Regions from separate parts of the Halomonas qaidamensis genome, predicted to be linked through region 3. Evidence: predicted binding sites of a transcription regulator. Region 3 holds the regulator's gene; each other region holds the start of a gene.
What was found. The regulator FliA, encoded in region 3, starts transcription of late flagellar genes. The targets are predictions, from matches to a motif close to CTAAAGTTNNNNNNNNNNCNGCCGATA.

Region 1: fliD (flagellar filament capping protein FliD) is a predicted target of FliA. The motif match lies at 6,612-6,638, and genes of this name have one in related genera.
Region 2: K1Y77_RS06815 (DUF4019 domain-containing protein) is a predicted target of FliA. The motif match lies at 3,814-3,840, and genes of this name have one in related genera.

The regions. Positions count from the first base shown of each region.
Region 1 covers NZ_CP080627.1:3,477,113-3,487,120, reverse strand. The annotation lists gene K1Y77_RS15700 (ABC transporter ATP-binding protein) at 1-576, shown strand, start outside; gene K1Y77_RS15695 (ABC transporter permease) at 573-1,334, shown strand; gene yejK (nucleoid-associated protein YejK) at 1,529-2,542, shown strand; gene K1Y77_RS15685 (tellurite resistance TerB family protein) at 2,634-3,086, shown strand; gene K1Y77_RS15680 (exopolysaccharide biosynthesis protein) at 3,140-3,733, shown strand; gene K1Y77_RS15675 (YqhA family protein) at 3,799-4,422, shown strand; gene K1Y77_RS15670 (serine hydrolase domain-containing protein) at 4,438-5,439, opposite strand; gene K1Y77_RS15665 (hypothetical protein) at 6,004-6,333, opposite strand; gene fliD (flagellar filament capping protein FliD) at 6,718-8,055, shown strand; gene fliD (flagellar filament capping protein FliD) at 8,166-9,545, shown strand; gene K1Y77_RS15650 (flagellin N-terminal helical domain-containing protein) at 9,685-10,008, shown strand, end outside.
Region 2 covers NZ_CP080627.1:1,460,240-1,470,247, reverse strand. The annotation lists gene K1Y77_RS06845 (helix-turn-helix transcriptional regulator) at 1-55, opposite strand, end outside; gene K1Y77_RS06840 (DUF1206 domain-containing protein) at 212-1,030, shown strand; gene K1Y77_RS06835 (YqaA family protein) at 1,040-1,645, shown strand; gene K1Y77_RS06830 (Lrp/AsnC family transcriptional regulator) at 1,686-2,171, opposite strand; gene K1Y77_RS06825 (LysE family translocator) at 2,313-2,924, shown strand; gene K1Y77_RS06820 (antibiotic biosynthesis monooxygenase family protein) at 2,965-3,282, opposite strand; gene K1Y77_RS06815 (DUF4019 domain-containing protein) at 3,359-3,769, opposite strand; gene K1Y77_RS06810 (class I SAM-dependent DNA methyltransferase) at 3,937-4,680, shown strand; gene K1Y77_RS06805 (YehS family protein) at 4,759-5,244, opposite strand; gene K1Y77_RS06800 (hypothetical protein) at 5,234-5,677, opposite strand; gene K1Y77_RS06795 (DJ-1/PfpI family protein) at 5,802-6,380, opposite strand; gene K1Y77_RS06790 (nucleotidyltransferase family protein) at 6,604-7,149, opposite strand; gene K1Y77_RS06785 (N-acetyltransferase) at 7,238-7,663, opposite strand; gene rlmF (23S rRNA (adenine(1618)-N(6))-methyltransferase RlmF) at 7,981-8,913, shown strand; gene K1Y77_RS06775 (DEAD/DEAH box helicase) at 9,003-10,008, shown strand, end outside.
Region 3 covers NZ_CP080627.1:131,470-141,477, reverse strand. The annotation lists gene K1Y77_RS00650 (sensor domain-containing diguanylate cyclase) at 1-1,072, opposite strand, end outside; gene K1Y77_RS00645 (OmpA/MotB family protein) at 1,096-1,767, opposite strand; gene K1Y77_RS00640 (motility protein A) at 1,772-2,587, opposite strand; gene K1Y77_RS00635 (RNA polymerase sigma factor FliA) at 2,627-3,328, opposite strand; gene K1Y77_RS00630 (flagellar protein FlhE) at 3,355-3,828, opposite strand; gene K1Y77_RS00625 (hypothetical protein) at 3,962-4,597, opposite strand; gene flhF (flagellar biosynthesis protein FlhF) at 4,594-6,813, opposite strand; gene flhA (flagellar biosynthesis protein FlhA) at 6,866-8,950, opposite strand; gene flhB (flagellar biosynthesis protein FlhB) at 8,947-10,008, opposite strand, start outside.

The sequences.
Region 1 (10,008 bases), 430 kb from region 3:
AAGTCGCTAGCCTTGTGGGATAAACGCAACAATCGTTTGATGACGCTTTCAGGCGGTATGAAGCGCCGCGTCTTGATTGCCAAAGCGCTCTCTCATGAGCCGCGCATTCTATTTCTGGATGAGCCAACTGCTGGGGTAGATGTCGAGCTACGCCGTGATATGTGGAACGTGGTACGCGGGCTGCGCGATAACGGTGTCACGATTATTCTCACCACCCATTACATTGAAGAAGCCGAAGAGATGGCTGACCGCATTGGCGTCATCAATCGCGGTGAGATTGTATTGGTAGAAGAGAAAGCAGCGCTGATGAACAAGCTTGGCAGCAAGCAACTGACGCTTCAGCTGCACACGCCGCTTACCGTACTTCCCGCCGCGCTTGAGCAAGACGAGCTGAGCCTAACCGCCGACGGCTATGAGCTGGTGTACACCTACGACGGTCGCCAGGAAGAGGAGGGGCGCGGTATTTCTGCGCTGCTCACACAGTTGGAAAAGGCCGGCATTGGCTTTAAAGACCTGCATACCCGACAAAGCTCGCTGGAAGATATCTTCGTTGACTTGGTAAAGGAGCGCTCATGAACCTCTATCCCGTTCGCGCCATTTATATGGCGGAAATGGCGCGCACCCGCCGCACCTTGCTGCAAAGCATTGTGTCGCCGGTAATTTCTACCTCGCTCTACTTTGTGGTGTTTGGCGCGGCGATTGGTTCACGCATCAGCGAGATTAACGGGGTCAGCTACGGTGCCTTTATTGTGCCCGGCCTGATTATGCTGATGCTGCTGACCCAGAGTGTCTCTAACGCCTCGTTTGGAATTTTCTTCCCGAAGTTTTCCGGCAGCATTTACGAAATCCTATCCGCGCCTATCTCTTATTTAGAAGTGGTGGTGGGCTATGTGGGCGCGGCTGCTTCGAAGTCGATCCTGCTGGGGCTGATTATCCTGCTGACCTCTAACTTTTTTGTGCCGTTAGAGATTGCCCATCCGATTTGGATGCTGACCTTCCTGGTGCTTACTGCCGTCACCTTCAGCCTGCTAGGCTTTATCATCGGTATCTGGGCGGATGGGTTCGACAAGCTGCAGCTGGTGCCACTGTTAATCATCACCCCGCTGACGTTTTTGGGCGGCAGCTTTTACTCCATCGATATGCTGCCGCCGTTCTGGCAAACCGTCACCCTGGCTAACCCTGTGGTCTACTTGGTCAGCGGGTTTCGTTGGAGCTTTTACGGCATTAGCGATGTCAGCTTAGCGGCCAGCGTGGCGATGATTCTGCTCTTCCTAGCCGCCAGCCTTGCCACTATTGCCTGGATTTTCCGCACCGGTTATCGCTTAAAGCCCTAAATGCGCTGATTGCCTGTTAAGCGGTTCTTTGCCAACACCGCGCTGATGATGAATTGTTTTAATCAACCGTTCTTGGTTAAACCGCGCTCTTAGCTAAATCGCGTTCTTGGCTAAATCGCTTTCCTAGCTAAACCGCGTTTTTAGATAATTCGTTCTTAGATAAATCGTTTTTAGAAAAAAGGTAACTCCTGCTTATGCCGCTACTGCAAAGTATTGTGCACCGCCTTGATCCATCGCTAGATGGCGAGCGCTTAACCGTCACGGCGGCACCGGCGTCAACGCCTGCGGCCAACGAAGACCCCGTGATGGCAAGCCTGGTGAATTCGTTAAACGATACCTACAACACCAAAGCCAAAGGGTGGGGGCGGTTTGCTGAGCAGGGCGAGCAGGCTGGGCCGCTGGTGGCTTGGCTGCGGGCGTACATGGCCGAAGAGCAGGATTTCACCCAGCTTTCGATTGCTATTGCCGAACGTCTTGCGCAAACGCTGCAAGAGCAGCTTTCGGTGAGCGGCTACTTGGTGTTTGCTCACTTACGCCAAGGCGATACCGAGACGCTGTTTCTAGGCCTAGTTCATCAGCGGGAAGGGATTGGCATTAACGCAGAGCACCAAGCAGTGCCCGCCGCGCAGCTGAATACCAGCCAGCTTACCTTGGCGGCACGGGTAAACCTGACCCAGTGGCAGAGCGATTCTGAAAGCGCGCAGTACGTATCGTTTTTAAAAGATCGCGGTGGCAAAAAGCTCGCCGATGGCTTGATAGCGCTGTTGGGAATGGAAGAGGGCATAGATGCCCCCGCCGAAACCCGTACGCTGCTGAAAGCCTTCAGTGATTACGTTGAAAAAGAGGACTACGACGACGAAGCCAGCCGAGAAAAAACCGACACCCTGGTGGATTACGCCAACGAGCAGCTGCGCCGTGGCGAGCCAATGACGCTAGAAGAGCTTTCAGGCTTGGTAGACGAAAAACAGCCCAAAGCGTTTTACGACCATATCCGCAATGCAGACTACGGCCTTTCACCGGAGATCCCGCCAGATAAGCGCACCATCAGTCAATTTCGCCGTTTTACCGGGCGCGCTGGGGGAGTGTCGATCAGTTTTGATTCCCACCTGCTTGGTTCCAGCATCGAGTACGATGAACACCAGGACCGCTTGATTATCAAGCAAGTGCCCAAGCAGCTAAAAGAGCAGTTAGCAAAGCGTAAAGAGTGAGGTGTAAGGCGCTGGTAGGCGCCTAGGCTCAAAGGGCACTAAGTGCCGCAACGCTAGTCGAACAAAGGGACTCAATAACAGGAGAGATGCCGTGCTGGATGCTATTAGCAGTTTCTTCCAACGCGCGCTGGCAGAACCTGAACAGCGCGATAACCAAACCCTGACGCTAGAACTCGCAACGGCGGCACTGCTGTGTGAAGTCATGCGTGCCGACTATGATCAAAGCGATGCTGAACGCGCCGCACTCAAGCAGATGCTCATTAACCGCTACCACTTAAGTGAAAGTGACGTTAACGAGTTAATGACGTTAGCGGAAGCCGAAGTGGATGATGCCGTCGATCATTACCAGTTTGTCAGCCTGATAAAAGAGCACTACGGTTATGAGCAGCGTTATGAGCTAGTCGCGTTAATGTGGCAGCTTGCCTGGGCCGATGGCAGCGTCGACCCGCTCGAAGAGCATCGTATCCGGCGGCTGGCAGACCTTTTACACGTCAGCCATAGCGACTTTATTCGCAGCAAGCTTGAAAGCACACCCCAGACTTAATAGTGCCCCACAGGACAGACGCTAAACCACAGGAAGGGAGCGCCGAGACGCCAATGAGTGATATGCAGGATGCATCGAACTTAACCGAATTAATTAATACCATGGAACGAATGGAGCGTGAAAAAGCCAAGGTAAGCGTAGACGACGTGGTTCACGCGGTAGGCAGGCGTTCATTTGGGCCACTGTTGCTGGTCGCCGGGCTAATTACGCTCGCTCCCATCATTGGTGATATTCCTGGTATGCCAACACTGATGGCGGTGCTGGTAGTGCTCACGTCTGTTCAGCTATTAATCGGCAGAGAAACTTTTTGGTTACCTAAATGGCTGACAAAACGCTCGATTTCACGGGAAAAATTCGATAAAGCCATTCGCTATATGAAAAAGCCCGCTAAATGGGTCGATAGCTTGTTAGGTGTACGTTTAGCGTGGATGACCGGCTATATCGGCATACGCGTGACCGCGGTGATGTGCTTACTCATTGCGTTAGCCATGCCGCCGATGGAGTTTATTCCGTTTAGCGCCAACGGCGCAGGCCTGGCACTTACCCTGTTTGGATTAGGCTTAGTGGCCCGCGATGGCATCATGCTCTCGCTGGGTTTTCTACTGACTGGGGTGACGTTTACGGTGGTGCTGATCAACGTGCTATAAGTGTGAATACTATCATCCTAATGTCGTCTAAACCGGCGACTTTTTTGCAGGAGTAAGCACGCACTATGTCTGATCCAGTACCGTCTGAATCGCCATCATCGCCACACTCATCCCAGGTGCATTCATCCCAGACACATTCAGCTTCGCCACCAGCACCTAAAGCGCCGCATGAACAGTCACCTTGGGAGCGGCGAATTGAAACAGCGCTTTGGAATTCGCGCTTTTTAGTAATGTTGGCGGTAGTGCCAAGCCTACTAGGCTCACTGATGCTATTTATCGTCGGCACGCTGGATATTTTAACCGTAGTAGGCGACGTACTGAGCTACTACCTCGTTGATAGCTCTATAGATATCCACGACACCCTGGTGCCAGACATCATCATCGCCGTTGATGTGTATTTAATCGCGATTGTGCTGCTAATCTTCGGGCTAGGTATCTATCGGCTGTTTGTTTCCCGTATCGACCAGGCGGAAGTGCGCTATCCCACACACCCCTTTAACGTCGGCTCGCTGGATCAGCTCAAGGATAAAATTGCCCGCGTGGTGATACTGGCGGTGATTATTGAGTTTTTCCGCGCCGTGGTAGATATCCGTTTTAGTACGCCGCTGGAAGCCATTTACCTCGCGCTTTCGGTGCTGGCGCTTGCCGCAGCGCTTTATCTTATGAGCCTAGGGCATAAGGGAGAGTAGAGGCACGGCGTCTCACTATTCACCTTCCAGCAGGCCCACCACTAACTGGTTGAGCTGCTGCTGAAATTGCCCGCCGGGCGAAGGCGGCGTTGGGTCGGAGGTGATCACAACGGTCATCTCCCGCTCAGGAATCACATAAAGCGCTTGCCCGCCGTATCCACGCCCGTACATAACCGGCTCCTGCGCCAAGCTGGTGACAAACCAGCCGTAGCCGTATCCATCGCCTGTCCAGGGCGATTGGCCTCTTGGCGTCCACGATGCCTCTACCCAGCCTTCTGGTAATACTCGCCTGCCATCCACCATGCCGTCATTGCGATAAAGCTCGCCGATTTCGACGAGCGCTCTTGGGGAAAGCTGCATATCGTTGCCGCCAAAGTAAATACCTTGCGGGTCTTGTGGCCAGGCAGGAATCGCGATGTCCAGCGGCTCGCCAAGCAAGCGCTGGGCAAGGGCGTAGGTACTTTCACCACTCGCCTGGGTAAGCGCGGCAGAGAGCAAATGGCTAGTGCCAGTGGAGTAGAGCATGCGCCCACCGGGTTCATCCACAAACGGGCGGGTGAGCGCATCGTTCACCCAGTGGTTACTGGCGACCCAGGCACCATAGTTACTGCCCGATGTCCGCTCTAGGCCTGCTTGTAAAGCAAGCAGATGCGCCACGGTAATATCATTCACCCGTGGGTCAACGCCGCTAGGCAGTTGGCTTAACAGCTCCGCCAACGGCTGCTCGGTAGATGCAATAATGCCGTCTTCAATGGCCGCACCGGTAATGGCTGCCAATACGGTTTTTGAAAGCGATTTGATGTTAGCGGGGGTGGAAGGCCCAGGCCCGCCTTGATGTCGCTCGTGAACAATATCGCCCTGATAAGCCACCACCACCGTATGCACACGGCGTAGCTCACCCGCTTTTTGGTCAAGCGCTTGTAGCGTGCTGGCTGATGGCTGGCTTGCAACGGCAAGTGCAGGCAGCAACGAAACCATCGTAAAAACAAACAGTAAAGGAAAAGCAGTAGCGCGCATTGCAGCCCCTTTGGCATCAAGCTTGGCCTTGAATTTGGCGGAGAAGAGAGGATAGAGAAAAGATAAGTAAACAGGCTTTTTACAAGGACCATGTCTAAGGTCTATTTCTAACGCCTGTATCTCTTGCAACTTTCTTACAAGAGTAACGTTTGAGGAAACAAGCGGCGGTAGGTTCAATAAATCTCAGTAAACGCCAGCTGTGGCTAAAGTACGCAAACATAACCAATCACTGCTAGGCTTGGGGTGTTATTTCAAAGGTAAGCATTCTGTTGCCTTCTTTGAAACCTAAAGCTTGAAAAGTGAAAGCCTCAAACGCAAAAAGCAAGGAGTGCCGTTATGCGTAACATTATTTATATTATTGGCCTGATCGTTGTCGTGCTGTTTATTCTTTCGTTGCTTGGACTGCGCTAATAAACGGCTGAATGTGAGGCCAGCACGCCAAACGCAAGGCGCCCGCACATCCTTACGGTGTGCGGGCGCCTTGGTTTTAACGATTTGGTTTTAACGATTTGGTTTTAACGATAAGAGGTGTTTATCGATAGAACGTTGGTAACGCGAGCGCGATCAAGCGCAGTCAGCGGCACCCTGGCCGAACATATCAAACATCATCTCGCGCCCCATGGGGGTTAGCACAAAGCGGCCATAGTCGTTAAGTTCAGCGGCGCCGCTCTCTTCAAGCACTCGCTGACAGGTTTTCCAGCTGGCGCAGTGGCTATTTAAATCAACTAATTCGCGCCGAGTAAGGCCACGCTGGGGCAGCGTTATGGTTTCGAGTACATGGCCGTTGTCATAAAGCAGCTCGGCAACGGTAGAAAGGCAGTGACGTAGGCTACGCTGCACATGATACGTGGCAGACGCGATGGTAGAGGCTGGGTGTGACACCTCGGGAGTCATAAGTCGTTCTCCTGCAAACGGCCCCAAAATGGGCTTGTTGCAGTGCATTATAAAGCAATGCGGATATTAGACCAAGGTCTATAATTCGTTAGTGCCAACGCAACCGCTGACCTTTTCCTGACATGTTCTTGTCATCCAGTTAATTCACGATGTAAGTCACTAGAGAACAGGCAGAAAAGCGTTAATCCCAATGGATGGGTTTATGCCTTTTTGAGTTTTATAAAGGCGTCATCTTTTACAATTAATTACTTTTTAGTACGTAAAAAAAGCCAAATAAGCTCAAGTCTGGGCTTTAATGGTCGATAGTATTAAATAATAAACCACATTCTTACGTATGAGCAGCGCCAGCATGTTGGGCGTTTTTTTAAAAAAGGGCAGTAACTTATGGCTTCCATTTCATCACTCGGAGTTGGTTCAGGGCTTGATCTCAATGGCTTGTTGGATCAGCTCGAATCAGCTGAGCGTAGTAAGCTCCAGCCTATACAGCAGCAAATCAAAACACAGGAAACAAGGATTTCTGGCTATGGCCAGTTCCAAAGCGCATTGTCGCAGTTTCAAGATGCTGCCAAGGCGCTTAGCGAGCCTGAGTTGTTTGATAGCTTGGCTACTGATGTGCAGGGTGATGCAGTTACTGCGGCCTCCACGTCTTCGGCTACGCCAGGGCGTTATGATATTGAAGTTACCCAGCTTGCCACTGCAGGTAACCTTGCGTCAGCGCGTGTGACTGATCCTCAGGCTGAGCTATCCGGAGTGGAGCAGACGCTTGAGTTGAGTTTTGCTGGGCGCGATGCCATTTCGATGACCATTGAAGCCGGCAGCAGTTTAGAAGCTGTACGAGATACGATTAATGCCAATGCTGACGCTGGCGTATCTGCCTCTATTATTTTTGACGGCACAGATTACCGACTGGCGCTTAGCTCAACAGAAACAGGCGAAGATGCCTCGATCACTGGTTTGACAATGGGAGGGGCGCTTGAAGGCGAAATTTTCAACGCTGGCCAGGATGCACAGTTTAATGTGAATGGTATTCCTATCAGCAGCGCTTCCAATCAAGTGGAAGAAGCAATAGAAGGTGTGACGCTTAGCCTGCAGGAAGGCGATGGCGCAACCAGTACCATCACTATCCAGCGCGATGAGGATACTATTCGTGAGTCTGTCACTGAATTTGTAGATGCCTTCAATGAGCTTAAATCCACTATTGGCTCATTAACGGCGTTTGATGCTGAAGGCGGCACATCAGGAGCGCTGAACGGTGAGTCCGCTGTCCGCTCAGTGGAAAACACGCTACGCAGTGTGTTGGCTTCTGGAAGTGAGGGCGGTGAGTTGGCTATGTTGTCAGACCTGGGTATTTCGCTAACCCGTACCGGTACCCTTAGTATTGACGAAGAGCAGCTTAACGAAGTGATTTCCAATGATCGCGGCGAACTAGCTGAATTTTTCGCGGGTGGGGAAGGTGTGACAGGGCTGGCGAGCAATGTGGATACCACGATAGAGCAAATGCTAGACACTAATGGGTTAATTACCACGGCAGTGACTAGTGCTGAGAATCGTATTGAAAGCCTAAATGATCGCTTTGCCCGCGTTGAATCATCGATTGATAGCACTATCTCGCGATATAGAACCCAGTTTGGGCAGTTGGACTCAATGATCTCGCAAATGAACCAGACGTCAGACTATTTGTCCCAGCAGTTCAATATGCTTAGCGCTCAAACTCAAAACTGATAAGCTAAAAGCGTAACGCGTATAATAAAGTTAAAGTTAGGGTGCTTTCTGCCGATAGATTAAGTCAACACTTGTTGGTTTAGCCTTGTTTTCTGAGGAAGCACCCAGTTATGGCGACGATAACCTCCCTAGGCGTCGGTTCCGGCCTAGATCTTAATGGCTTGGTTGATCAGCTTCGTAACGCTGAGCGCCAAAAGCTAATCCCTATCACGCAGCAAAAAAATCAGCAGCAAACGAAGATTTCAGCGTTTGGTCGTCTTCAGTCAGCACTAAGCCGCTTTCAGGAGTCTGTCGTTGCCCTGGATGATGCCAAGCTGTTTTCCAGTCAAAAGAGCACTTCCAGCAGCGACGCGGTAAGGGTGACCACCTCCGCTGATGCTACCGCTGGGTACTATGATATTAACGTTACTCAACTAGCGAGAGCGGGCAGCATTGCTTCTAATAGCGTAGCAATGGAAACCGTGCTTGCGGAAGTGGACGCTACGTTAACGCTTGATTTTGGTGCGACCTACCAAGATGGCGTGCTTCAGCCCAGTGTCGAGCCGCTCAGCAGCTATTCCATTACTATTTCAGCAGGCAGCACCCTTGCGACTATTCGCGACCAAATTAATGCTGATCAAAATGCTGGTGTAAGTGCCTCGATTGTTAACGATGGCACGGGCTACCGCTTGGCGTTAAACAGTAAAGATACCGGTGCAGTTGCCTCGGTTACTGGGTTTTCAGGCGTGGCTGGTTTATCTGCGGATGATGCCACCTATCGTGCAGGCACTGATGCCGCCTTACAGATGAACGGTATCTCGATTACTAGTGCCAATAACCGAGTAGAAGGGGCTATTCAAGGAGTAAGTTTGGATCTTACCGCCACCGGCAAAAGTAGTGTGGTGATTGAGCGCGATACTGAAGCGCTAAAAGAGGCCATTCAAAACTTCGTTAGCGGCTACAACGAGCTGAAATCTACCTTGGGTCGTTTAACCTTGGCAACGGGAGACCGTGACACCGCTGGTGATTTGGTGGGGGATAACACTGTACGGAGTATAGAAGGAAGGTTACGGCGAGACTTGCTTACCAGCGTTGAAGATAGCGAACTAGGAGTGCTCTCCCAGTTGGGTCTGGCGTTAGATCTCCGTGGGCGGTTAGGGCTGGATGAAACCAAGCTAGACGCCTTAATTGCTAGTGAGCCTGATGCGTTGTCAGGCTTCTTTGCAGGCACAACCAAACAAGGTGGCTTAGCTGGTCGTTTAACAGGGGCAATGGATGAGCTGCTGGGCGATAAAGGCCCAATTCAAGGAGCTATCGAAAATGCTGAAAAACGGATGGCGCGGTTAGATGACCGTTTCATACGCAGTGAAGCGATGATTGAGCGTACCGTAAGCCGTTATCGCACTCAATTTGCCCAGTTAGATGTCATGTTAGGGCAGATGAACAGCATGAGTATGTACCTTACGCAGCAGTTTGATGCGCTTTCAGCTCAAACCGTACGTAAGCGCTAGTTCTTTGTTACAAACTTTTACAAAAATTTTTTATCAGAATACTAAAGAAAACGAATGATGGGCCGTTAATTAATATACCGGCGCGACAAACGCCGCCAAGCGGGCCTCGTGGCCAATCAAACGTTGAGGAGTATCAACTATGTCAGTTATCAATACCAACATCACTGCGCTGATCGGTCAGAACAACCTGAACAAGTCCCAGTCTGCCCAGCAAACCTCGATGGAGCGTCTCTCCTCTGGTCTGCGTATTAACAGCGCCAAGGATGATGCGGCCGGTCAGGCCATCGCCAACCGCATGACTTCTCAGATCACTGGTTTGAACCAAGCGCAACGTAATGCTAACGATGGCATTTCTGTTGCACAAACTGCTGAAGGTGCCCTAAATCAAATCAATGATAACCTTCAGCGTGTGCGGGAATTGACCGTTCAAGCATCTAACGGTTCAAACTCCGACTCCGATATG
Region 2 (10,008 bases), 1.3 Mb from region 3:
CAGCACTTGAAGACCCAGCACTTGGAGACCCAGCACCTAAAGACTTACAGCTCATCTTCTGCTCGCATCATCAAAAAAATAGCGAATAGCCTGTTAACTTGGCCTACGCTGGACAATAGCGCAGCACACGCACAGTATAGGCCGCCAGAAAAGCACTATATACACTAGATTGCGTAGGAATTCGCAATGCCATTAACGTCAGGAGGACACCATGGCCAATCGTATGAATAACCCAGATCATCGTGATGCGATTACCCTTTTCGCCCGAATGGGCTACGCTTCTCGCGGCATCGTTTATGTATTAGTGGGTGGCCTCGCCGCCCTGGCAGCTTTTGGGCAAGGCGGCCAGACCGAAGGCAGCCGCGGCGCATTAGAGCGAGTACTTACCGCTCCCTTTGGTAAAAGCATGTTGGGCCTTATTGCTGTTGGTTTGGTTGGCTATGCTATGTGGCGCACCATCCAAGCCATTAAAGACACCGACCATCATGGTAAAGATGCAAAAGGCTTAGCGATTCGTGCGGGCTTATTAGCAAGCGCCATTACGCATACTCTTCTAGCTTTTTTTGCCGCAACGCTTATCTTTCAACTCGCAGGCTCTTCTGGAGATTCTGGAGGTGGCTCGCAAGGCGTGGCGGGCTGGTTGATGCAACAGCCATTCGGACGATGGTTAGTTGGCGGGGTTGGCTTAATCTTGATAGGTGTTGGTATTGCCCATGCAATCAAAGGCTACAAGGCCAAATTCGACAAACACTTTTCGATGCCACCCCAAACTCAACAGTGGGCCTACCCCATCTGTCGATTCGGCTTAGTGATCCGTGGCCTCGTCTTCGTGATCGTGGGTAGCTTTTTTATCATCGCAGCCTACCAAATCAACCCTAATCAAGCAGGTGGTATGGGAGAAGTGTTCAGCACGCTGCGCAGCCAACCTTTCGGTCAGTGGTTGCTTGCCTTTGTCGCACTTGGGCTCTTTGCGTTTGGTCTCTACAGCCTTTTAGCGTCCGTCTATCGTCGCATTAATACTGAAATGTAGAGACATAAGATGCTTTCAACAACACGGACAAAACAGTGGTTTGAGCGCATCAATGGCTCGAAAAACATGCTGTGGCTACTCGGCACTCTATCTTTTTTAGAAACCATTATTTTGCCAATTCCCATCGAGCTGGTGTTGATCCCGCTCATGGCGATTAACAAGCAGCGCATTTGGGCAATGGCCACCGCGACGACCCTTGGCTGCCTGATAGCTTCCATTGTGGGCTATGCCGTCGGCATGGTGCTATATCAATCCATAGGTACGTGGTTTATCGAATTTATGGGTATTGAACAAAGCTATCAATCTTTCCAAACCTTCTTTGAGCAGTACGGTTTTGCTGCGATTCTAGCCATTGGCATACTGCCAATCCCATTTCAGGTGGCGATGATTACCGCCGGGCTTTCCGGCTATCCGATTATGTTATTTGTGCTGGCTGCCCTGCTAGCCCGCGGGCTGCGCTACTTCGGCCTTGCTTGGTTGGTACACCGCTTTGGCAACCGCGTAGAACTTATGTGGAAGCGTCACGCGCTTAAAACCAGCCTAGCGCTAGGCATGGTGGTTCTTGTGGTGGTCGTCGGACTTCAGACACTGGCAGGGTTGGTGATGTCGCGTTGATCACAAAACCGAAGGCCTTCTTCATCTCTCGACTACCCCACTAGGCCTTATTGCTATTATCCAGTGGTAATGTGCCGTACTCCTTCACCGGCTGAATAGCAAAGTTGCTGCGAATATCGCTCACACCTGGTAAGCGCAGCAACGTCCCCGTTAAAAACGCCTCGTATGCAGCCAAGCTAGGCACTACCACCTGTAGCAGAAAATCCGATTCACCAGACACCAAATGCGCTGTGGCTACTTCCGGCAGTTCAACCACTGCTTCCCGGAAAGCATTAGCTTGCTCTTCATGGTGTCGTTCTACCTTAATGCCCACAAACACCGTTAATTCCAGCCCGACGCTTCGACGATCAAGCTCCGCGTGGTAGCCACGAATAATACCGCTTGCTTCCAAGCGTCGCACCCGGCGTAAGCAGGGCGACGGCGACAAATTTACTTTCTCCGCAAGCTCCACATTGGTTAAGCGAGCATCCCCCTGTAACAACGCAAGAATGCGTCGGTCGGTAGCATCTAACTGACTACTTGGCATAAGTAAGTATTACCCCACACTTAGTTGGCACAAAATACCAATAATTGATGTTTCATGAGCGTAAATGGCAAGAAATCACTCATCAATTTAACGGTACCATGCCCTTTATAAAGTCACTACGTGCAATCTTGAGGAGGGGCCATGGAAATCGGACTTTTTATTAGCGCATTAGCCATTGTTTACCTGATTCCAGGCCCGGATATGCTGTTGGTGCTGCATACCAGTAGTACGCTAGGCCGAGGACATGGGCTAGCCACAGCGTTAGGGTTAGCTATTGCCCGAGGGCTGCATGTGGCGTTAGCCGGCTTGGGCCTAGCCGCCCTATTTGTAGCCGCCCCGTGGCTTTTTGATGCTGTTCGTTATCTCGGCGCTGCCTACTTGATTTGGGTGGGCGTACAGCTAATTCGTACCAAACAGCGCACCATTACTAACAAACCGCAAGCATCGCTCACCGGTAGCTATTACCTAGCTTGGAGACGGGGTCTTTTAACGAACCTGCTAAATCCAAAATCGCTGCTGTTTTGTTCGGTGTTATTACCCCAGTTCGTTCACACCCAACAGGGTGATGTTGCGCTCCAGTTTACTTTATTGGGGGCTGTGCTAGTGGGTGTAGGACTTTTGTACGATGCGCTATATGCCTGCCTGGGAGCGCAGATGCAGCGCTGGTTTGCCAGCCATCAAAAAAGGCAAACATTACAACGCTGGGTATTTGGAACACTGATTATTGGCTTTGCCTTGAGGTTAGCATCTTAAATTTAATCAGCAAAAAGCCTGCCTAGGCTACGTTGATATTTTAAATACCATACTCTCGCTCGACTTTGGCAATGCGCGTTTTAAAATGCTGGTACCACTGCTGATGGCCTAGTCGCTGGGCTTCCTGATGCTCTGCGTGCGCTTTCCACGCTTTTATCGAAGCCAAATCAGTCCAGTATGAAACAGTAACGCCCACTTCGTTTCGAGCAGATTCAACCCCTAAAAACCCCCGCTGCTGAGCCGCAAGCTCCACCATGCGAGCAGCCATTGCATCGTAGCCATTATCAATATTGGTGCGCAGGGAAGTAAAAATAACCGCGTAGTAAGGAGGCTCGGGCGTATTAGCAATACTAGGCATAGCATCACTACCTTGATTCGTATTGGTTACGGCATCAGTCATTTACACAAACCTATTACAAAGATTTATTACAGTACTATTGCACATAATAACCGCTGACTCGCCACTCTCCATTTTCCAGATGAGGTGTTACGGTCTCAATTCCTCTCGCTTTATTTTCAAATCGAGTATGAAAGATAAACACCATGTAGTCACCATCTGGCGCACCCGGCATAGATTGGTAGTGAGAGACTTGCACTTTCCGACGAGATTCTACCGGTCCAAACTCATGACGTGCTAGTTCAATGATACGTCTAAGCATGTTGGGCGATAGAGGCGTTTTTAGAAGTGGCGATGAGGTCTCCCAAGCTTGTTCGATCTCATCATTATCAATTGATTCTAACCACGCAAGCGCCGCTGCTTCTGCCGTCTGAGCAGACGCCTGAGCATAATAGGTGGTCAGGCTAAGCAGTATTGCAGCGAGAACAAAGACAGGGGATTTTGACATGGCTGACTCTTGTGGCGGCTTGGCGACTTTTCCTCTAAAGCAATTATCGGAAAATCATCGGATTTCTTTAACAGCGATATCACCCCGCTTCTAAAACCTTCTCCGCTCGTTTACTATGCGCCCCCCAATATTACAGCGCCCACCATTAGGCTACTATGTCCGCCAATCTGTCCGCCAACGCACTCTATACCGACCTATCTGGCTACTACGATTTGATGTGCGTCGATATCGACTACCAAGCGCAAAGCAACGCCATTCATCGGCTCCATCAGATTTTCGGCAATGGCGGGCATACGCACCTTGATTTAGCTTGTGGCACGGGTCCTCATGTTCGTCACTTTATTGATGTTGGCTATCTCAGCAGTGGGCTTGATATTAACCAACCCATGCTGGATATCGCCGCCACGCGTTGCCCAGAAGCGTTTTTTTCACTGCAAGATATGAGCACGTTCGAAGTCAGTGAATCTCTTGATTTAATCACCTGCTTTTTGTACTCAATCCACTACAACGATGGGATTGAAAAGCTAAAAAAGTGTATTGCCAGCGCCCACCGCGCGCTAAAACAGGGCGGCGTTTTCTATTTTAACGCGGTGGATAAAAACAAAATTAACAACGATTTATGGGTTAAACACAGCGCCAAACAAGACGATGATGTTTTTACGTTTCGCTCGGGTTGGCACTACGACGGGCACGGTGAAAAGCAATCGCTTAGGCTGAGTATTGAAAAAACTAACGCCGACACTACCCAAATTTGGAACGATGAGCACCCCATGGTAGCGGTCAGCTTTACAGAATTAACCGCCCTACTGACGCCTTATTTTGAGGTGCATGTATTTGAGCACAACTACCAGACCATTACCCCTTGGGATAGCCTTTCAGGCAATGCGATTTTTGTGTGCGTGAAGCGCTAGCGCCGATAAGGCAGAGAGGCCTTGTGCTCCCCTCTTACCATTACCGTGTGATATAAAGCGAGGTGTAACGCGCTGAACTTAAGACTCAGAACCTGCGTCGTTCGAGCCAGGCCGTAGCTGGCGCTGAATACCGAGCAAGAAATTACGCAGCATTTGATCTTTACACTCACGGTAATTCTTATGACTTGGCTTACGGAAAAAAGCGCTGAGCTCATGGTGGCTTAGCGGTAAGCCCACCAGCTCAAACACTTCTAAAACATCTTCGGCTTTCATATTCAGCGCAATACGCAGCTTCTGGAAAACCATATTATTATTTAATTGCGCTTCAGGCACTGGCTGTGGGCCTTCACGCTTGCCGCGCTTAAAACTGATGAATCCATTAAGAAACGACGCCAGCTCTTTATTTTTCATCGTAACGAAAGCGTCATCTTCATCTTTTTTTAGCCAAGCGGTCACTTGCTCTTGGCTTACACTAACGTCTGCCAGCGCGAAGATATCCACGATGGTTTTATCTTTTAAATCAAAAGCATAGCGGATACGGCGAAAAATATCGTTATTGGTCAAAATTGGGGTCCTGATTGGAGGTTAGCTTTTCGAGCAGCTGATTTATCTCAGCTTGCAACTCATTATCTTCAATTTTGTTGGCGCTGACTTTAGCATGTTGCAGCATTTCGATCGCCTCATCCGTTTGGCCTAGCTCTACTTGCAACATTGCCATGGAAAAACCGATAGAAGCCATATGGTCTTTCGAGTTCTTCGCAATGGCTTTCTCAAGGGCTTTTTGGTAGATCGGCAGCGCATCCTCTAACTCCTCGGTAAAGTCAGCCAGGGTTTCCCACTGCTCTGGGTGATCTTTATCGGTGTGTTCGTTATCGATACAAATCGCCTGCAACTCTGCATAGAGAGCCTCAAAGGTCGCGCGGTCATCTTTCGCAGCGGCCTTCATAAGCTTTTCAGCTAGTTCATAAACCGCTTTATATATTTTGGTGTTAATCATTACCAACCACCTTCCTTCACTCAACGTTAATATCGCCGCTAATTTTTTAGTTACGTAGCGGCTATAAGAAACATTATAAACCGCCTGATAAGGCTTTAAGTAATACTTCTGCAAGGCACTTACTTTATCTATCCCAGCGATATTCCATTTGCCGCGCTGTTTTCTCCGCAAGCTCGGTGCTGCGTAACTTGGCGACCAAGTGTAAGCACATATCGATCCCCGCCGAGATGCCACCTGAACTAATGACACCGCCATCGTCTACCCAGCGCACGTCTTCCACCACATCAAGCTGCGGAAACTGAGTTCGCAAATCACCTTGATCGTCCCAGTGGGTAGTCACTCTTCCTTTCAGGCCGGGTTGTGCATTAGCAAACAGGAAGATACCAGTACACACTGTGGCCACCTGCTGCACTATGGCTGCTTGATCTGCAATCCAGGCCTTTACCTTTTCGTTTGCCATTTCACCCGTGTGCACACCACCGACAATAATCAATACATCCATAGGCGGGTGATTATCGATGGTGGCATTTGGCAACACCTGGTATCCCGCCCTAGCAGTTACCGGGCCGTCTTTTTCAGCAATTAAAAATACTGAAAACGGCGCGTCTTCATCACTGACGCGACTGGCCGTCGTAAAAACTTCAAAGGGGCCCGAGAAATCGAGTACTTCTGCTTGGTCATAGATATAGATGCCAATGTTCATGTAAGGGCGTCCTAAGAATCTAAATACGTTATTTTCCAGCATGTAAAAATGAAACTGCTGCTCCTTGCCATGCGTTACACCGCACTACGATTCGGCAACGCATTAAATTAACAGGTGTTGTAGTGCGTGGTAAGCGAAGCGCACCCGCAGCGGCGGCCCGGCGCAAAAGCAGCGCGCAGCGGTGCCGGGTTTGGTTTGTACGGTACAGTCATCTGCTACCTTGCTAAGCATTTACCACCAGTTTTGGCCAAGTTTGCAGCCACTGCTTGTTGTATACCCGAGCTTCAAAATCCGTTCGTTTTGGCCGTTTAGGATTTAATGTAACGGTATAGTCAAACAGCGGCTTAACGCCAAAGGGAGCCACAATGATGACCTCCCCATTATCACCCAACGCAGCACCTACCGCAGTTTCCACTTCGACCCAGAAACTCATCGCATCTTCAGTTGAGGTATACGGACAGTCCCTATTTCGCTCATGCATTCTTGCTTGGTTCTTTACTGACCAGGGAAAGGTTGAGACGCCTCTTAACCCTTGCTCAATCTCACGATCACGAGAAACACTTACGTCGTTTGAATCGAAGTAAATTAAATCAATGTCGTTCAATGGCGTACTCGCTGAAAAGTCATGCAGCTTGTCCCACACCAAATTTCTCACGAATCCAGCAGCAAGACACCAACCCGGCAGCTTCTGCGCAGCCGCGATAGTCAGCGCCTCCAAGCGATCAGAATCACTCATTATCCATTGTTTAATCAGCGCTTCATGATCCATCTCTATTCCTTGCTTAAGGTCTGTTAACGCATATCTCAACGCTTTGCTGGTTTATGCGAAGTGACCTACAAGCGGCCACAACGCGTTGTTAACCGTAATACTCCATAACTAACTCTGGATGGCCAGTTAGCTCATCAACTTGCTCACCTAATAAAATAAACCCCTGCTTTTTATAAAAGTTGATACTGGGAGTATTTTCCTGGTAGACCGACAGTTGCAAACACTCCCTTCTGCTCTTGGCATCATCAAGCATCGCTGACCCCACACCTTCGCCTTGTAATTCAGGGGACACAAAAATGGCAGCCAGCGTATTTCCGTACAAACTGTAGAATCCCGCTATCTGATTGTCAGATTCGAAGACAAACGTCTCCGATGCGGGGATATAAACATCTCGCATTTCGTTAACCTTTGACGCCCAAAATTCCGCCTCAACAAAAGCGTGCGCTTTAATCGATGCTGAAAGCCATATCTCCAATATCTGGTCAATATCCCTCTCTCGGCATTTACGAATCATTTAAATATTCCTTACTGATGGTCAGCTGAACCAATGCATGACAGAGAGTCGTTTGATAACCGCACGCCAACAGTTGAAGACTGGCAGCAGCTTTTAAAAAAACTGGCAGAATCAGGTAGCGGCCCTGTACTTCTGGATCAGGCAGAGCAAAAGGCCAGAACCCGACAAGAAACAAACGCGTAATGGACAGCAAGCCTCTCGCCACCTCGAACTTACCCTCGGACTACCGAGCATGCACGTCACAACCATTAAGCTTATAATCACCGGCTAAGCAAGTCCCACTCTACTATCGAACTCCAAGCCTTGGGCCTATTACTGTGAGCAACCCCCATCGAAGTGAAAAAAGCCAAGCTAGGCCTGTTCGCAAAGGCCTGCACCCAAGGAATCTACACAACCAAGGCTATGACTTCTCGGCTCTCGTACAAAGCCACCCTGCATTAGCCCCTCATGTGAAACCGAACGCGCATGGCGACCTCTCCATCGATTTCGCAGACCCAGTGGCAGTAAAAACGCTTAATGCCGCGTTATTAAACCGGCACTACAACATTGTCGATTGGGATATTCCAGAGGGAGCGCTTTGCCCTCCCATCCCAGGCAGAGCCGACTATATCCATTATATGGCTGACTTGTTGGGGCTTGAACAGCGCAGTATCAAGCTACTCGATATCGGAACTGGAGCAAATGGAATCTACCCGCTACTGGCCTGCCAAATTTACGGCTGGCAATGTGTCGGTAGTGACATTAACCCTCAGTCGCTTGAAAACGTAGCCAGAATTATCGCCAATAACCCCACTCTCAAAGAACGCTTCACACTGCGCACGCAGCACGATAAAAACCACATTTTTGAAGGGATTATTCAAGCTGGCGAGTTTTTTGATGTCAGCGTCTGCAACCCGCCCTTCCATGCCTCGCTTGATGAAGCACTTAAAGGTAGCCAGCTTAAACTCAATAACCTTGCTCGCAGTCGCGGTGAACAAAAACCAACGACCCAAACCCCCACTCTGAATTTTGGCGGGCTGGGAGCAGAGCTTTGGTGTAAGGGCGGCGAACAGCTGTTTCTGAAAAAGCTGATAAGAGAAAGCAAGCTGTATTCAGCTCAATGTCGCTGGTTTACCAGCTTGGTTTCAAAAACTGACAATGTTAAGCCTGCCAAGAAGTTAATTCGTAAGCTCGGCGCAGTGGATGTACGGGAAATAGAGATGAAGCAGGGAAATAAGATCACGAGGGTATTGGCCTGGACATTCATGTGAGCCGCAACCACTGACGTCGACGTCATTTACGCTATACTGCATCAATTTTCATTTTCGACACACCTTACGACGATATGTCAGGGCGCCTAATGCCATTTTCAAAACTCGGTTTATCCAGTCCTCTTGTTCAAGCTATCACCGAACTAGGTTACAAAACGCCAACGCCCATCCAGAAACAAGCAATTCCAGCCATTCTTTCGGGTAAAGACCTGATCGCCACCGCACAAACCGGCACAGGCAAAACCGCTGCCTTTGTGCTGCCGCTGTTGGAAAAATTCAGTAAAGCAGCAGAACCGCTGCGCGGCAAACGCATTCGCGCACTGATCCTAGTGCCGACCCGCGAGCTGGCAGTTCAGGTTGAAGCCAGTGTGGCTCAATACGCTAAACACACGCCCCTAACCTCGATGGCGGTATATGGCGGCGTTGACACTGCGCCACAAAAAGAACGCCTCATCGAAGGAGTAGATATTCTCGTCGCCACGCCGGGCAGACTGCTGGATTTGGCCCATCAGCGTGCGCTGCACTTTGATGAACTTCAAGTCATGGTGCTGGACGAAGCGGACAGAATGGTCGACATGGGTTTTGTCGATGATATCCACAAAATAATCGTGCGCCTGCCTGAAAACCGTCAGAACCTGTTGTTCACGGCCACCATGACCAATGACGTTCGCGCCATCGCTCACGCGTTTTCAGACAGCAAGATGACAGACATGGCGACTGACATCTCCATTACGCCCAACGTCCGCGCCGCCGCCACGATCAAACAATGGCTCATCACGGTAGACAAGGACACCAAGTCCGCCCTGTTGAGTCACTTGATCAACGAGCAAGCGTGGGATCAGGCGCTTATTTTTGTCGAGAAAAAACACAGCGCGGCCAAACTGGTGGCTCAGCTGGAAAAGCGCGGCATTCAAGCGGACTCCATCCATGGCGGCAGAAGCCAGGCCATGCGCGAGAAGGTGTTGGATCAGTTCAAAGCGGGCGAACTGAAGTACCTAGTTGCCACAGGGGTAGCCGCTCGGGGGTTGGATATTGGTGAACTGAGCCGAGTGGTGAATTACGATTTACCTTTTCAGCCAGAAGAGTATATCCACC
Region 3 (10,008 bases):
CCCACAGTGCAACGCCATGGGCACGAAAGAGCGATTGCCATGTCTCCGCGTGTTCCGTAAACAGCTGATAAGGACTCTGTGGCTTTAACCGATTATTAGATGAAAGCACCAAGCTATCTTGTACCCGCTGCAAATAGCGTGCTTCCTGGCGGGCTCTCAGTAACAACAACCGTTGTGTAGCCATTTGTACTAAGGTACGCACTGCATCGCGTACCGGGGGTGTTACCGGATAGGCAGATGCCGAATGGCAGAATAGCAGGCCCCATAGGCCAGTATCGCCCTGCATAGCAACGCTTAGCGCACCGCGTACCCCTAGGCGCTGCAAATACTGCTGCCGTTCAGGAGCAGGAGCACGTAAGAAGCAATCACTCAGGTCTACGACGGCTCCCCTTGGCAGCAAGTGCTCACAGGGTGCTGCAACGTCTTGAATAAGCCGTACCGGATGTCGCTCGTAGGCACGCCGCAGCGCAACCGGAAAGTCCTTGGCGGGAAAACGCTGACCCAGCAAGGCAGGTAAGCGGCCTAGTGGCACGTCTCTACCTGGACTAACGCTACCCGGTTTAACACTGCCTGTCGCCAACGATTCCGCGACAATTAAGCCATGCCAATCACTATCGAAATGGCACACTGACACCCGGTCATGCCCCGTTAGCTCCTGCACAGCCATCACTAGATAGTCGAGCAACTCTTCTTGATGGGTGGCTTCCGCTAGGCGCATCAAGCGTTCATTCACCGTGCCGAGTAAACGCTGTTTGCCTAACGTGTGAAGAGGTTCTATCTCAATCACCACATGCATCCCTGAACGGTAAGCATGGAGTTGAAAACGCTGAGAGCGGGTGGGGCATTTAAACGTCAGCGGCCCGGACAAGCGCTGCTTTCCCTGTAGTTCATAGCGTACGCGCTGGCTTAAGCGCTTGCCCAGCACGCTCGTTAACGTTTGGGTACGCACGTCAGGGATAGGTATATTTAACAGCGATGACAAATTGCTACTAACGGCCTGGATACGTCGACTATCAGCGTCGAGAACCAGTAAGGCGCCGAACGCCTGCAGTAGCGGATGATGCTTCGACACAAAAATAGCCTCAAGAAATCTATTTACCCCTCAGCCTGCTGCCGTAGCAACAACTCAACGCGCCGGTTGGCAGACCTGCCTTCCAGCGTTGCGTTACTTTCCATGGGTTGGGTATCGGCATAGCCGACTGCCCGCATGCGTGAAACAGCCACTCCCTGACGCTCAAGGTGACGGACAACGGCAATCGCACGCCCAACCGACAGTTCCCAGTTTGAGGGGAAACGCGATGTGGCAATAGGAATGTTATCCGTATGGCCTTCTACCGAAATTTGACCATCAAAGGAATCTAATACAGTCAGAAGGCTTTCTAACACATCTTGCCCTTGTGGCGTTAATACAGCGTCTCCACTAGGAAAAAGCAAACTATCGTCAATGCGCAGCGTAACACCTTCTTGTCCCTGAGAGACACTTACCCCTGGGATATTAACATCTGCCATCTGTGGCTTTAGTCCGCTGTAGCGAGGATGGATACCCGTTGCCAAGCTGGCCAATGGAAGCGAGGTAATAGCAGTGGCTGAGCGCATCCGGTCATTATCAGAGGCTTCGCCACCGCCCGGTGGCGTTAAGGCAAGCAGCAACACAAACAGCGTGATTAACAGCGTCAACACGTCTAGGTAGCTGGTAAGCCAGCTTTCATCTCCTTCACCGGAAACAGGGGGTAGCTCTAATGCATGCCGTGAATCCCGATCAAGCATCGCGCTATCCTTTTGCCGCAGGGCTAGCCGTTGGTCGCGGCTTTACCGTGGCATCGCGAATTTCGTCATGATAATTGACGATAAAGGAGTTAAGCGTTTCTTCAATAAATGAGGGTAGGCGTCGTTTGGTAATCAGGGAAATGCCTTCCAACACCATGTTCATGGTGATGAGTCGCTCTTCCGTTCGCCGCTCTAGCTTGACGGCAATGGGCTTGAACACTAGGTTAGCCAGCAAAATACCATAGAACGTTGTCAGCAGGGCTACTGCCATACGCGGGCCAATAACATCAAGATCTCCCGCATCCATTACTTCCAGCATATTGACCAACCCCACCAATGTGCCAATCATACCGAAGGCGGGCGCGTAGGTGGCCATGGTACGAAATATCTGCGCCTCAGCATGCTCTCGCGCTTTTAATCGTGCGATGCGCCAGCGCAACATATCGAAAATTTCGTCTTCTTTTGTATTCGCAATTACTAATTGAATGCCGGTGCGCAAAAAGGGGTTTCGAGTATGCTCTAGCTCCTTTTCAACCGCCCTGACATCTCCTTTAAACCATAGCCGCGCCATGGAAACCAGCTCGTTAATGTCATCGCGCACATAGGTATTTTCACGCCGAAAGACTAGGCCTACTAAGCGCACTACACGGAGCACTTCCTTCAGTGGATAACTGATAAAGGTCGCTGCCAAGGTACCCGTCACTACAATGGCTAACCCCGGTAAATTCAGAAAACTCTCAGGTGACTCTGCGGTAAAAAACAGCACGCTTACTAGCAATACCATGCTGGCAAAAATGCCGATCAACGTAGATGGATTCATCAACGGCTCCTCGCCGGTTATTAGCGATTTAAATAGGTCTTAGGCGGCATCATACAAACGAGCACGAAGCCTGCTAATTGCTTGGCTGTGGAGCTGGGAGACGCGAGACTCAGTCACGCCCAGTACTGCACCCACTTCTTTAAGGTTCAGCTCTTCTTGGTAATACAACGCCATTAACAGCTTTTCGCGCTCGGGCAACGCCTCAATAGCATCAATTAACGACTGGCGCTGCTGGTGGTCTAACAGCTGATCGAAGGGCAAATTGTTTGCATCTTCTTTTGCTGGCTCACTCCCTTCGGCCACTAGCTCTTCAAAGGGCAGTAATTGACCACTATTAGTATCATTGAGTAATTGTTGATACTCATTCAGAGGCATTGCTAAATCTCGCGCAATTTCGCTCTCTTCTGGCGGGCGTCCTAACTGTTGTTCAAGGCGTCTCACTGTATTATCGACGGCCCTAGCGGAGCGACGAACGCTACGAGGCAACCAGTCACGCGTGCGCAACTCATCCATCATAGCGCCGCGAATACGCTGGCTTGCAAACGTGGCAAATGTTGCCCCCTGGGAAGCATCAAAACGCCCCAACGCTTCTAATAAACCCACCATGCCCGCCTGAATAAGATCATCTAACTCAATACTCGCGGGTAATCTTACCTGCAGCGTTAAGGCCTGACGCCTTACCAGTGGCATGTATTGAGTTAACAGCTCGCTCTGTTTAATCCTGCCTTGTGCTGTATACATCCTGATGCCTCACGGCTAAACACTGTTCACTGGTAGTTCACGATCACTTGCAATTTCTGCACTCGCACTGGGCGCTGGCCCGGTGCTAATGAGAAACGAAAGTGCAGCGGCCCATCCACCTGTTTACCGGCTAATGCTGAAGTCATCCCCCGCATTGCCGTTAAGGGAACGCACTGTTCAGGATGACATAGCCACGCATTCACTGGCGTATTGGCTGGCATTTGAAAGCGCCAATGAATACGCCCTATCACAGCACCTTCTACCTGTGCCTCCGTTGGTGGTTCAATAGGCTGGCTACTGATTGCGCGGTCACTCATCGTGACAAACACACTGGGTACCTCTGTACTCCAACTTCCAGTCGCGGCATAGACACTCCCGCTGACAACGCTTAGTGCCACCATCGCTATGCTTTTGAGCAGTCGGGCAGGCGTTGGGCCAACGGCTAACCAACCGATTTTAAAGCTAACATTTTTCGGGCTAGCATTTTTGAAACAAATCATTAGGTGAAAACTTCTTGCGTCACATGTGTGTTGCGGCGGTGCTTCTTGAAACTGGTAGGCAGGTGCATTGTTATTCCTTATAAAAGCACTGGATACCGCAGTTAAGACGCGGCCACATTGCGTCAGGCTAGCGTTATCGCGCAAGCAGTAAAAGCTCTATATCCAGATAGTAACGGGCTGCTTCTCGTAAGTTATCGAGCAGGCCTCTGCGCGACAAATGAGGCTCATGCAATGCTAACAACTGCCTTGGGCCACCGTTTTCATGCACGTGTCGAAGAACACGATACATCTGTGCGAAGGCATCAGCATCGCTATTAATCCACAAGGCCCAGCGCGAGTAGCGAGCTTTTAGTTGGCTAAGGTCGTCGGCTTCAGCATTAACGATGCGAATGTTCCAATCATCCGGATCACCAGCCCAGCGACGGCCTAATACCGACCACTGCGCCAAGCGACCTTTTACTTTTGCCACCTGCTGCTCTCCACCGTTAAGCAGACCAACCACAATAAGCGGCTTTTGCGGAACTGGCGTTGGCGTTGGCGTTGGCGTTGGCGTTGGCGTTGGCGTTGGCGTTGGCGTTGGCGTTGGCGTTGGCGCAGCGATTAACGGCGACATTATATGATCTGTCGTATTGTCCCGTGGCTCAACCGCCAACTTCTCTTCCACAGGCTCGCCCCCAGCAGGTTCGCCCTCTACTGATGGCACTTGGCGCTGCTGGCGCTGTAAATCTGCCCACTTGCGAAGGCCCGCCGCCTGATCGTCGGCGCTCATACCAGCCCCTCTCGGCTAACGCTGCTAAGTTGGCGAATAGCATCACGCGCCATAAACGCGTGGACAAGCGCATCTAACATCGCTGTATCGCGCCGTTTGCGCGCGGTGCCCAGTAGTCTTAATAGATCGGAACGCAGCGCTACCGACGCCTCATCGCTAGCAGCATCTAGGTGCCCCACTGTTGCAGCGATACCACTGGCCATCAACAAGCGCACTTCGGTACTTACCTCACCGTTATCCGCCTCTTTCAACTGCTGCCAAGCACGTTTGGTTAGGCTCGATAACCCTTCGCTTTGAAGCTGGATAACCAGCAGCGAAAGTACGTCTGCGCCTAATCGGGCAGGCGTTAGCCAGTAACGACGCGCGATACGTTTGCCATTTTCCGGATCACGAACATCACCAACCCATGCCAATAGCGGAGTGCCAGCGGCATCTTCCACCTTGATATAAGTACTCCATAGCTGCATCGTTTGGCCACGAAAGCGCAGATCAGTGTGATGTGAAAGCGGGCTATCTGTGAATAGCTGGCGCTGGGTATAACGTTCGCCCTGACAGTATACCCGCTGGGCAGCCGTTACTAGTGTGATCCAAGTCAGGTGTTGGTCTTCTAGCCACGCTAACGTGGTAGGGTCAGGGAATACAGGTAGCAAATGTACTGCCGCTCCCATCGCTTCACCCTGGTGTAACAGCCGTGTGTGCCAACCCGCTGGTTGACGATGCTGCAAGCTGGTTAACGCAAGCCAACCACCGTCTGCATCTATTCCGACATCAGGCATCGTCCAGTCACAGCCGCGTTCGTTTCGGCGGGGAAACCATGCCATGCCTAGCCCCTTTCCCGCACAAGGCACGCTTACTAATAGCGCATCGAGACGTTTATCTTGCAGCACGCCAGGCAAAGAGGCGATATCCCAGACAGACTCTAACGCTGAGAAGCCGACCACCCTGTCACGTAGCCGCGTCAGTACAGAGCTAAGGCGTCGGCCTTGGCCAAGCACGTCGCGGGACCAGCGTGGCAAAGTTACCGACTGAGCACCCATTGAATTCCCTGCAGCAGGGAAGCTGCGTGACTCTTTCCCTTGGTTTGGATGAGCGGTAAGCGCTTGGTCAATTAATGCAGCAGGGTCAGCAACCGCCATATCCTCAGGAACCTGCTGTCCGTAAGAACCGAATAGCACGCGCATGCCATGGCGCATGACGATATCAAGCACGGGCGCTAAACGTCCGGCTTCGTCCTGCTTGGTAATAATACAATCATCTAACTCAGCGCCTGCTGCCCGCGCCGCTTGGCGATAGCGCAATACGACCTCTTCCAGCGTTTCAGGCTGGCTGGCGGCATTCAGCAACAGCACTAATCGCACGGAGGCTTTCCCGCCTTGCAACTGAGCAATTTGCTCAATCACACGCTGGTCCCGCTGGCTCATACCAACGGTGTCGATAATCACCCATTGCTTACCTTGCAAACGACCTACTAGCTCATCTATCGGTTGTTCGGTATCTAAGGCGTACATGGGGGTATCAAGCAACCGGGCATAGATTCGCAGCTGCTCGTGGGCACCAATGCGGAAGCTGTCGGTGGTGACAAGCGCCACGGGACGCGTCCCATGGCGCATCACAAAACGTGCTGCTAACTTAGCCGTGGTAGTCGTTTTACCCACCCCCGTTGGCCCCACCAGCGCCACAATACCCGCCTGATCAAAAAAGCCGTTCTCCTCTTTTAATACAGGCAATCGCGCCATTAGCTGGTCACGAAGCCATGCCATAACAAGCGTGCTATCAGCCTCTGGCTGAGCCAGTGCCGCTGGCAGTTCAGCGAGCACTTCGTCACTTAGCTCTTCGCTAAAACCAATGCTCAACAGCTGCTGGCGTAATCGAGCTTGAGGGGCGATGTAACCCTCTGTAGCAGGCAGCTCGGCAGCTGGCTGCCGCTGAGAAAGCAGCTCACGCATCTCCTGCATCTCACGCAGTAAGCGCTCACTCATCACTTGAAGCGGATCAGAATCGCGTGGTGGGAATGCCACCTGAGAAACAGAAGTAGACGGTGGGAGCGCTGAGGGGGAAGGCTCGAAATGATCGACGGCTTCATCTGCCATCGCCAAAATTTCAACACCGCCCTCGGTACGACGATTGGCCACAATTAAAGCGTCCTCGCCCAATGCTTCACGCACTTGGCGCATCACATCACGACTGTTTGCTCCAACAAACCGTCTTACGCTCATGCTTTATCTGTGCCTCTATTTGATGGCTTAAAACCAATGCTATGTATCACTCTCATGTCCGCCCTCCGACTACCGTGGTGACTCGCAACGTGCGGTCATCTGGCACTTCCGCCTGGGACATTACTACCAAATGACGCATACGACGACGTAAGAAACGCGATAAAACAGCACGCAGCGAGTGCTGCACCACCAGCACCGGCGCTTCACCGCTACCTTCATGACGCTCTAGTGCTTGCTGCGCCTGGGTCATTAGCGTATCAGCAAGTCCTGGCTCCATCGCACCATTACCGTTCATTGCCTGCATCAGCACTTGCTCTAACTGAGCATCTAGTCCCATCACGTTGAGCATTTCCTGGCCAGCAAACCACTGTTGGGTAATTGCTCGACCCAAGGCAATGCGCACTAAGGCGGTCAGCTCATTGGCGTCTTTCTGCTGTCCTGCATGCTCTGCCAGGGTATCTAGCACGGAACGCATATCACGAATCGAGACATCTTCATCCAGCAAGTTTTGCAAAATGCGTTGCAGCACGGTGAGCGAAATAGCTTTGGGTACGACCTCTTCGACGAGCGATTTTTGATCTTCCCCCAGCTTGTCGAGCAGTTTTTGTACTTCTTGACGCCCCAGCATTTCAGGCGAATGACGATGGAGCAGGTGGTTTAAGTGAGTGGCAATCACCGTGCTAGCATCTACGACGGTGTAGCCGTACACCTGGGCATGTTCACGCTGATTGGCATCAATCCAAACAGCAGGCAAACCAAAGGCTGGATCTTGAGTAGGCGTGCCCTGCAGTTCCCCAGAAACCTGGCCTGGATCGATTGCTAACCACTTGCCTGGCTGCGCTTCTGCTCGCCCGATTTCGGCCCCCTTCATAGAAAGGACGTAGGTATTAGGCGGTAGCTCCAAGTTATCGCGTATATGCACTACTGGCGGCAAGAAACCAACTTCTTGAGCAAATTTCTTACGCACACTTTTTATACGCCCGAGTAGCTCTCCTTTCTGGCGGGAATCCACCAAGGGAATAAGACGGTGCCCTACTTCAAGGCCTAGCGTGTCAACCAGTTGCACATCCTCCCAGCTGGCTTCTGGGGTTTCCTGTTGGGGAAGCGGTGTGGCCGTTATTTCTTCTTTTACTAGTGCCTGCTCTTTTTGGCGAATGAGGAACCACGCTAATCCCCCCAGCAGCGCTGTGAAAATAAGAAATACTAGGTTCGGCATACCGGGTACCAAACCTAACAGCCCCATCACCATAGCAGACAAGATCATGACCTGTGGGTTTACGAACAACTGGCTGATCATTTGCTGACCAACATCTTGATCAGTATTGACGCGCGAGACAGTGACACCCGCGGCGGTAGAGATAACTAGCGCAGGTATCTGGGCCACCAGGCCATCACCAATAGTTAATAACGTATAGGTACGCGCTGCATCCGCAAAGCCCATATCGTGCTGCATCATGCCGATCAATAACCCGCCGATAATATTGACCACCATAATGACCAAACCGGCCATGGCATCACCACGCACAAACTTACTGGCACCGTCCATAGAGCCGTAGAAATCGGCCTCTTGAGCGACCTCAGCGCGGCGCTTTTTAGCATCTTCTTCGCCGATTAAACCGGCGTTGAGGTCCGCATCAATGGCCATCTGCTTACCGGGCATCGCATCCAGCATAAAGCGCGCGCCCACTTCGGCAATACGCCCAGCGCCCTTGGTAATAACCATGAAGTTGATGATCACAAGGATCAAAAAGACTACCAGGCCAACGGCGAAATTCCCGCCGACCAGGAAAGTACCAAACGCCTCAATCACCTTACCGGCCGCATCGCCCCCTTCGTGGCCTTCCATAAGTACGACACGAGTCGACGCTACATTAAGCGATAGACGTAAGAGTGTTGTGAACAAGAGAACAGCAGGAAATGCCGCAAAATCGAGCGGTTTTTGCGCAAACATACTGACCAGTAACACCATAATGGCCAGCGCGATATTAAACGTGAACAGCAAATCGAGCGCAAAGGGCGGCAAGGGCAGAATCATCATGCCCAAAATCATCAAAATCAGCAGCGGCCCTGCGAGCAACTTCATGCGCACATCGCCCATCCAATCGCGCTGATTGATCAATTGGGTTAAGCCTTTCATGATTGCGCCTCACTGCCACCGGTGTCCCGCTTGGAACGTTCCATGTCGGGGGGAACCGGTAAGTTGTCTGGGGTTGGGGGCACCTCGCCTCCTTGTTGTGCAACCTGTTTCAGGCGGTAGGCCCAGGCCATCACTTCAGCAACCGCAGTATATAGCTCTGCAGGCACTTCAGCGTCTAAGTCCACGTAATGATACAGGGCACGCGCTAAGGGCGCTGCTTCCAATAGCGGCACACCAGCCTCTCGCCCTATTTCACGGATACGCGCGGCCACTGCATCGGCCCCTTTGGCCACCATCCGCGGCGCACCCATGCTACCTTCCTGATACTTCAGGGCCACCGCATAGTGGGTAGGGTTGGTGATGATAACGTCGGCGTCAGGCACTTTGCTCATCATTCGTCCCCTCGCCATGGCTTGCTGCTGCTGGCGAATACGGCCTTTAACGTGGGGATCGCCTTCCGACTCTTTGTGCTCTCGCTTAACCTCTTCCTTGCTCATACGCAGCTTTTTCGCATTGCTCCAAAGCTGAAATGGCACGTCAATCAGAATAACCACAATTAACGACAAAACGATCAGACCCGCAGCAAGGGCCGACATATTCAATGCCGTGGCCAACGCTTGTTGGATGGGCTGATTCATTAGCCCCATAAATTTGCCGAGGTTGGCATACAGAAATGCTGACGCAATGCCGCCGACCAGAATTGATTTGGCAATCGCCTTGGCTAACTCAATCAATGCCTGCGTCGAAAAAATACGCTTTAACCCTTTAATTGGATTTAACTTTGACAGTTTAGGCTGCATCGACTTTGCGGAAACTAACCATCCTCCCAATAGGGCGGGGGCGACCAGCGCAATCACTGTCAACAGTAAGAACAGCGGCAGCATTGCAATCAGTGTGCGCTGGCCTAGATCCAACGCATTAACCAGCATCGGCATGCTCTCCATGGCGTGACGACGCTCGAATAAGAAAGCCTGCTCCATCACCATGCCTAACTGGTCATAGAGCATTTGTCCCATACTCCATAGTCCAATGACGCCGCCTAATAGCAGCAAAAAGGT